Linked DNA regions of Sinorhizobium fredii. The protein of the gene in region 2 binds, or shares a complex with, the protein of the main gene of each other region. Links are inferred from orthologs where the notes say so. Each region holds a gene or a part of one and is shown on either strand. Other genes may lie near its edges.

Region 1 (3,280 bases), 2.7 Mb from region 2 along the record:
CGGATCGATGCCGACCGCCGAGAAGGGGTTGCCGAGTTCGCCGAGGAACCGCAGCGCGTTGTCGTTGCGGTCCTTGTAGTTGATGCCGACGACGGTCAACCGGGGGTCCTTCGAAAGTTCGAGGATGACCGGATGTTCCTGGCGGCAGGGCACGCACCAAGAGGCCCAGACGTTGACGAGCGTCAGTCTGCCCTTGACGGCCGTATCGGTGAGCGCCGGCATCGGCTGGCCTGAGGGCGTCACGGCGCCTTGGAGCGGCGGCAGATCGAGCTTCGGCGCCTTGGTGCCGATGAGCGCCGAGGGAATTTCGCTGATGTCGCGGCCGGAATTCAACTGGCTCCAGAAGATCAGCGCCAGCGCCGCGAAGATCAGAAGCGGAAGCGCCGCCAGCAAATAGCGCAAGGGGCCGGGCCTGCGCTCGTCCGGCTGCGGCGCCTGCGTGCTCGTCATCGAGCTTCTCCGGCTGGAGCTTCCGCCGAACGGCGGCGGATGCCGGCGGCCTCGAGTGCCCTCAATTCTCGTTGCCGGGCACGGCCGTCGCCGACAACCCAGACGACGAGGCCCGCAACGACCGCGAAGGCGGCGGCATAGCTGGCAAAGACATAGGCTGCATGGCTCATCATGGCACCAAGTTCTCCCGGCCGGCATTGCGGGCCGCCTGGCGCCGGAGCGACGTCACCCGGCGGCGCCAGATCTCGTTGCGCATTGCGGCGATGTGCAGCGTGAAGAACAGGAGCGTGAAGCCGACCGCCATGATTATGAGCGGCCACAGGAATTCCGGATCGATGGTGGGGCCGTCGAGGCGCATGACGCTTGCCGGCTGATGCAGCGTGTTCCACCATTCGACGGAGAATTTTATGATCGGGATATTGACGAAACCGACGAGCACCAGCACGGCCGAGACGCGGGCCGAACGGGCCGGATCGTCCATGGCCCGGTTCAGCGCCATCAGTCCGAGATACATAAGGAAGAGCAGGAAGACCGAGGTCAGCCGTGCATCCCAAACCCACCAGGTGCCCCACATCGGCTTGCCCCAGAGCGAGCCGGTGACGAGCGCCAGGAAGGTGAAGCAGGCGCCGATCGGTGCGGCCGCCTTGGCCGAGACATCCGCCAGCGGATGGCGCCAGACGAGCGTGCCGAGTGCGGATATCGCCATCAGCGTGTAGCACATCATCGACAGCCAGGCGGAAGGCACGTGCACATACATGATGCGCACCGTCTCGCCCTGCTGGTAATCGCCCTCGGTGGTGAAGGAGAGCCAGAGCCCGGCGGCGAAGGCGAGCACCGTAAGTGCGGCAAACCATGGCAGTACGCGATCGGCGAGCGCCAGGAACCGGGTCGGGTTGGCGAGATCGCTGAATTTGCGGATGGCCAGGCTGTTATCGCTCATGACGGCTGTTTAACGCGGAAGCACCTTCTCCGCAATTGACCCTGGTCAATCACGATTGCGTCAGTCGGCCGAATGCCGCAGCGCCGCGGCCGCCGCAACCGGTCCGATGACCGCGAAGAACAGGGTTATCGCCATCAATATCATGAAAGGCGGCAGGAAGGGGGCGGGATCTTCGACCGCGGCATAGACGGCGCTCACCCCGAAGATCAGCACGGGAATGGCGAGCGGCAGCACGAGGATCGAGACGAGCAGCCCGCCGCGCGGCAGGGCGACAGCGACGGCCGCGCCGACCGCCCCGATGAAGGTGATCGCCGGCGTCCCTGCAAGGAGAGTAAGCATTGTCGCGCCGATGGCGAACTCGTCCATGTTCATGAACAGGGCGAGAAAGGGCGAGGCGACGACCAGCGGGAGTCCGGTGGCGGCCCAATGGGCGGCGCATTTGACGAAAACCGTGAGGATGAGCGGCGTCTCGTGCATCAGCATGAGATCGAGCGAGCCGTCTTCGCGCTCCGCCTGGAAAAGCCGGTCCAGGCCGAGAAGCGAGGCGAGCAGCGCGCCAATCCAGAGGATCGCCGGGCCGATGCGGGAAAGCAGATTGAGATCCGGCCCGACGCCGAAGGGGATCACCGACACGACGGTCATGAAGAAGAGCACGCCGATCATCGCGCCGCCGCCGGCGCGCACCGAAAGCTTCAGGTCCCGGAAGAAAAGAGACATCAATGCGAAAACCCCGTCATCTGCAAGGTCTTCGACTGCCCGATCCCCAGCGCCTGGTGGGTGGCGGCGATGACGATGCCGCCACGCTCGAGATGGCTCGTGACCAGCCCGGCAAAGAGCCTGTCTGCGCCGGCATCGAGTGCGGCGGTCGGTTCGTCGAGAATCCAGATCGGTCGATAGGCGACGAGCAGCTTCGCCATCGCCATCCGCCGCTGCTGCCCGGCGGAAAGATAGCCGAAGGGCAGATGGGTAATGTCGGCGAGGCCGACGGCGGCTGCCGCCGCGGCAAGATCGAGGCCGGAGCCGCCCGGCGAATTGCCGAGAAAACGCTGCCAGAAGGAAAGATTTTCCTCGACCGTCAATTCCCGCTTCATCGCATTGCGGTGGCCGAGATAGTGGCTGAGCTCGTGCGGATGCTCGAAACCGGCAGGTCCGTCCTTGAGCGATATTCTCCCCGTTTCGGCACGAAGAAGACCCGCAAGAACGCGCAGCAGGGTCGACTTTCCAGAGCCGTTCGGCCCCGTCACCACGAGCGCCTCCGCGGCTGCAAGCGAAAAGGAAATATAGTTGAAAATCAAGTCTTCGCCTCGCCTCGCACTCAAACCCTCAACCAGCAGGCGCATCGATCTTAAGCTTTCCTTGACGCTCTTTTTTGCAGAGCAAAAAAAGTTCCGATTGGACCTTGGTTGGTCTGGCACGAATTGGAGAAATTATCTATAAGGCGGCCAACACGCCAGCGGTCGGCGTGAATTTCATCCAAGCGCCGAACATGGAATGACATTCCACGTACGGACAGCGGAAATGGCCGCACCCGCATCCCATTTCGCGCTTCACAGGCGCTCGGGCGTTCGTACGTCAGCTTTTGGCGATCAGACGGAACGGGGTATTTCCAGTGTCCAAATCCCTAGACAGCTTTAATTGTCGCTCCACGCTCACGGTCAACGGCGTGGATTATGTCTATTACAGCCTGCCGAAAGCGGAAGCGAACGGCCTCGCCGGTGTCTCCAAGCTTCCCTATTCGATGAAGGTGCTGCTGGAAAACCTGCTGCGCAACGAGGACGACCGCTCGGTCACCAAGAAGGACATTGAAAACGTCGCCGCATGGCTCAGCGACAAGGGCACTGCGGAAAACGAAATCGCCTACCGTCCGGCGCGCGTGCTGATGCAGGACTT
Region 2 (3,307 bases):
TGAGCCGGACGCGGCGCGTTGCCCGTAGGCGGACTGCCTTGCAGGACCGGCACGGCTTGCGGCGAAACGCCTCAAATCTCCGTCATTCTCGGTTTTCGAGTTGGAAAGCCGGGAGCCTCATAGTATTTCGCATCCATGTTGTTCTGGATCCTCGTCGCCATCTTGACGGCGGCTGTAGCTGTCGCACTTGTCCTCCCGCTGATGCGGGCGGCGCCGCCCCTCCCGTCTCCTCACAGCCATGACATCGAGGTCTACCGCGACCAACTCGAGGAACTGACGCGGGACCGTGAGGCCGGGCTGATCAGCGACGAAGACGCGGAACTCGCCAGGGCCGAAATCGGCCGCCGCCTGATCGCCGCCCACGCCGCCGACACCTCCACTGCGGCGTCCAGGCGGCTTGGCTCGAAACGCCTGGCGCAGGTGTTCATCCTCCTCTGTCTGCCGACCGTCGGGCTCTGTCTTTACTTAACGACGGGCAATCCCGGCGTGCCGGCGCAGCCGCTTGCGGCGCGGCTCGCCAATCCCGGTGAAGACGTCAACATCCTGATCGCCAAGGCGGAAAATCACCTGGCCCTCAACCCGGACGACGGGGCAGGGTGGGACCTGCTTGCGCCGATCTACATGCGCAACGGCCGCGTCGACGACGCGGTTGCCGCCTATGACCGCGCCCTCCGCCTGCTCGGGCCGACGGCAGCCAGGTTTGGCGGCTATGCAGAGGCCCTCATCGTGCAGTCCGGCGGCCTTGTGACGGCAGCGGCGCAGGATGCCCTGAAGAAGGCGCTGGCTCTCGATGCCAATGATCCGCGCTCGGAATTCTATCTCGCCCTCGGCCTCAAGCAGGAGGGAAGGCGCGGCGACGCGCTCGCGGCCTTCCGCAAGCTTGCCGACACGTCGCCCGCGGGGGCGCCGTGGTTGCCGCTCGTCAACCAGCATATCGCCGAGCTCTCCGCCGACACGCCCGTTGCCGGCGGTGCAGCGCCGGGAAACCCGACCTCCGAGGATATCGCCGCCGCCGAGGGAATGAGCGCCGGCGATCGTCAGGAGATGATCCGCGGCATGGTCGACGGTCTCGCCGGCCGGCTGAAGGAAGACCCGGACAACTTCGAGGGCTGGATGCGGCTGATCCGGGCCTATGTTGTCCTCGATCAAAGAGATAAGGCCGAGAATGCTCTACGCGACGGCTTGCAGGCCTTTCCGGCCAGCGGCGATGAGGGCCAGCAATTGCTGGCTCTCGGGCGCGAACTCGGCATCGATGGCGGCGGAGCGAAAGAATGACGCGTAAGCAGAAACGCCTGGCGATCATCGGCGGCGGGGTCGGCTTCCTGACGGCCGCCGTCCTTCTGGTCATGTTCGCCTTCAGCCAGGCCGTGGCTTATTTCTATGTCCCCGGCGACCTTGCCAAGGCGGATCTCGCGCCGGGCACGCGCATCCGCCTCGGCGGGCTGGTGGAAGCGGGCTCGGTCAAGCGCGGCGACGGCAAGACCGTCACCTTCAGCGTCACCGACACGCTCGCGACGGTGCCGGTGACCTACACAGGCATACTTCCGGACCTCTTTCGCGAGGGCCAGGGTGTCGTGGCGGAGGGGAGCTTCGCCGCTGGAAGTTCAGTTTTCGTTGCCGATACGGTGCTTGCCAAGCATGACGAGACCTACATGCCGAAGGACGTGGCCGACCGCCTGAAGGCTCAGGGCGTCACGCTCGGCGGGAAGGAAAACATTCAATGATCATCGAGCTCGGACATTATGCGCTGGTGCTGGCGCTCGCGACCGCGCTCATCCAGTCGGTGCTGCCGCTCCTCGGCGTGCGGCGCGGCGATCGGGCCCTGGTCGACCTCGCGGGCAGTGCCGCCATCGTCTCCTTCCTGCTCGTCGCCTTCTCCTTTGCGGTGCTGACCTTAGCCTATGTGACCTCCGACTTCTCCGTCAGGAACGTCTGGGAAAACTCGCATTCGATGAAGCCCCTGATCTACAAGATCTCCGGCGTCTGGGGCAATCACGAGGGCTCCATGCTCCTCTGGCTGCTGATCCTCGTCTTCTTTTCCGCCCTGGTGGCAAGCTTCGGCCGCAACCTGCCCGAAAGTCTGAAGGCGAATGTGTTGGCGGTCCAGGCCTGGATCGCCGCCGCCTTCACGCTCTTCATCCTGCTGACGTCCAATCCCTTCGCCCGCCTCGTCCCGGCTCCGGGGGAAGGCCGGGACTTGAATCCGGTGCTGCAGGACATCGGCCTCGCCATTCATCCGCCCTTGCTCTATCTCGGCTATGTCGGCTTTTCCGTCTGCTTTTCCTTCGCGATCGCAGCGCTGATCGAGGGGCGGATCGATGCCGCCTGGGCGCGCTGGGTCAGGCCTTGGGCGCTGACCGCCTGGACGTTCCTGACCGCGGGCATCGCCATGGGCTCCTACTGGGCCTATTACGAACTCGGCTGGGGCGGCTGGTGGTTCTGGGATCCGGTCGAGAACGCTTCCTTCATGCCTTGGCTGGCCGGAACGGCGCTCCTGCACTCGGCGCTGGTCATGGAAAAGCGTGAGGCGCTGAAGATCTGGACCGTGCTCCTAGCGATCCTCACCTTCTCGCTGTCGCTGCTCGGCACGTTCCTGGTGCGCTCGGGCGTGCTGACCTCGGTTCACGCCTTCGCTACCGATCCGACGCGCGGCGTCTTCATCCTGGTGATCCTCATCGTCTTCATCGGCGGCGCCCTGTCGCTCTTCGCCTTCCGGGCCTCCCACCTCAAGTCCGGCGGACTGTTTGCGCCGATCTCGCGCGAAGGCGCGCTCGTCCTCAACAATCTGATCTTGACGACGGCGACGGCAACGGTTCTCACCGGCACGCTCTATCCGCTGGTGCTCGAGGCGCTCACCGGCGACAAGATTTCGGTCGGCGCGCCGTTCTTCAACATGACCTTCGGCCTGTTGATGCTCCCCTTGCTGTTTGCGGTTCCCTTCGGGCCGCTGCTTGCCTGGAAACGCGGCGACCTCTTGGCCGCCGCCCAGCGGCTCTTCGCCGCCGTCGGCGCCGGCCTGCTCTTCGCCGCCGCGGTCTACTATGCCAGGAATGGCGGTCCCGTTCTCGCCGTCCTCGGCATCGGGCTTGGGGTCTACCTGATTATCGGTTCGATCACCGATGTCGCGCTTCGCTCGGGCCTGGGCATGGTGGCGGGCCGCGTGGCCTTGCGGCGGTTCCTTGGCCTGCCGCGCTCGGCCTATGGCACGGCGCTTGCCCATATCGGCCTCGGCGTCACGCTGATCGGCATCGTCGCCGTGACGGCCTATGAGACGGAGACCGTCGTCGAGATGAAGCCCGGAATGCTC

The links.
Region 1: the proteins of ccmE (region 2) and ccmB are in contact, whole or in part, in a solved structure (PDB 8CE8), measured with the Escherichia coli proteins. The link is inferred for Sinorhizobium fredii from one-to-one orthologs.

Annotation. Positions count from the first base shown.
Region 1 is NZ_CP024307.1:3,828,924-3,832,203, reverse strand. What follows is about bases 281-3,248. They hold ccmB (heme exporter protein CcmB), read right to left. Parts: upstream 2,111-3,248; coding sequence 1,451-2,110; downstream 281-1,450. Other genes in these bases: acnA (aconitate hydratase AcnA), read left to right, coding at 3,000-3,248; ccmA (heme ABC exporter ATP-binding protein CcmA), read right to left, coding at 2,107-2,730; NXT3_RS18825 (heme ABC transporter permease), read right to left, coding at 620-1,390; ccmD (heme exporter protein CcmD), read right to left, coding at 447-623; NXT3_RS18835 (DsbE family thiol:disulfide interchange protein), read right to left, coding at 281-450. Outside these bases: more of NXT3_RS18835, read right to left, coding at 1-280; more of acnA, read left to right, coding at 3,249-3,280. UniProt on the Escherichia coli protein: Required for the export of heme to the periplasm for the biogenesis of c-type cytochromes.
Region 2 is NZ_CP024307.1:1,094,314-1,097,620, forward strand. What follows is about bases 3-2,997. They hold ccmE (cytochrome c maturation protein CcmE), read left to right. Parts: upstream 3-1,271; coding sequence 1,272-1,724; downstream 1,725-2,997. Other genes in these bases: NXT3_RS05290 (RT0821/Lpp0805 family surface protein), read left to right, coding at 3-3; ccmI (c-type cytochrome biogenesis protein CcmI), read left to right, coding at 136-1,275; NXT3_RS05305 (heme lyase CcmF/NrfE family subunit), read left to right, coding at 1,721-2,997. Also shown: more of NXT3_RS05290, read left to right, coding at 1-2; more of NXT3_RS05305, read left to right, coding at 2,998-3,307. UniProt on the Escherichia coli protein: Heme chaperone required for the biogenesis of c-type cytochromes. Transiently binds heme delivered by CcmC and transfers the heme to apo-cytochromes in a process facilitated by CcmF and CcmH.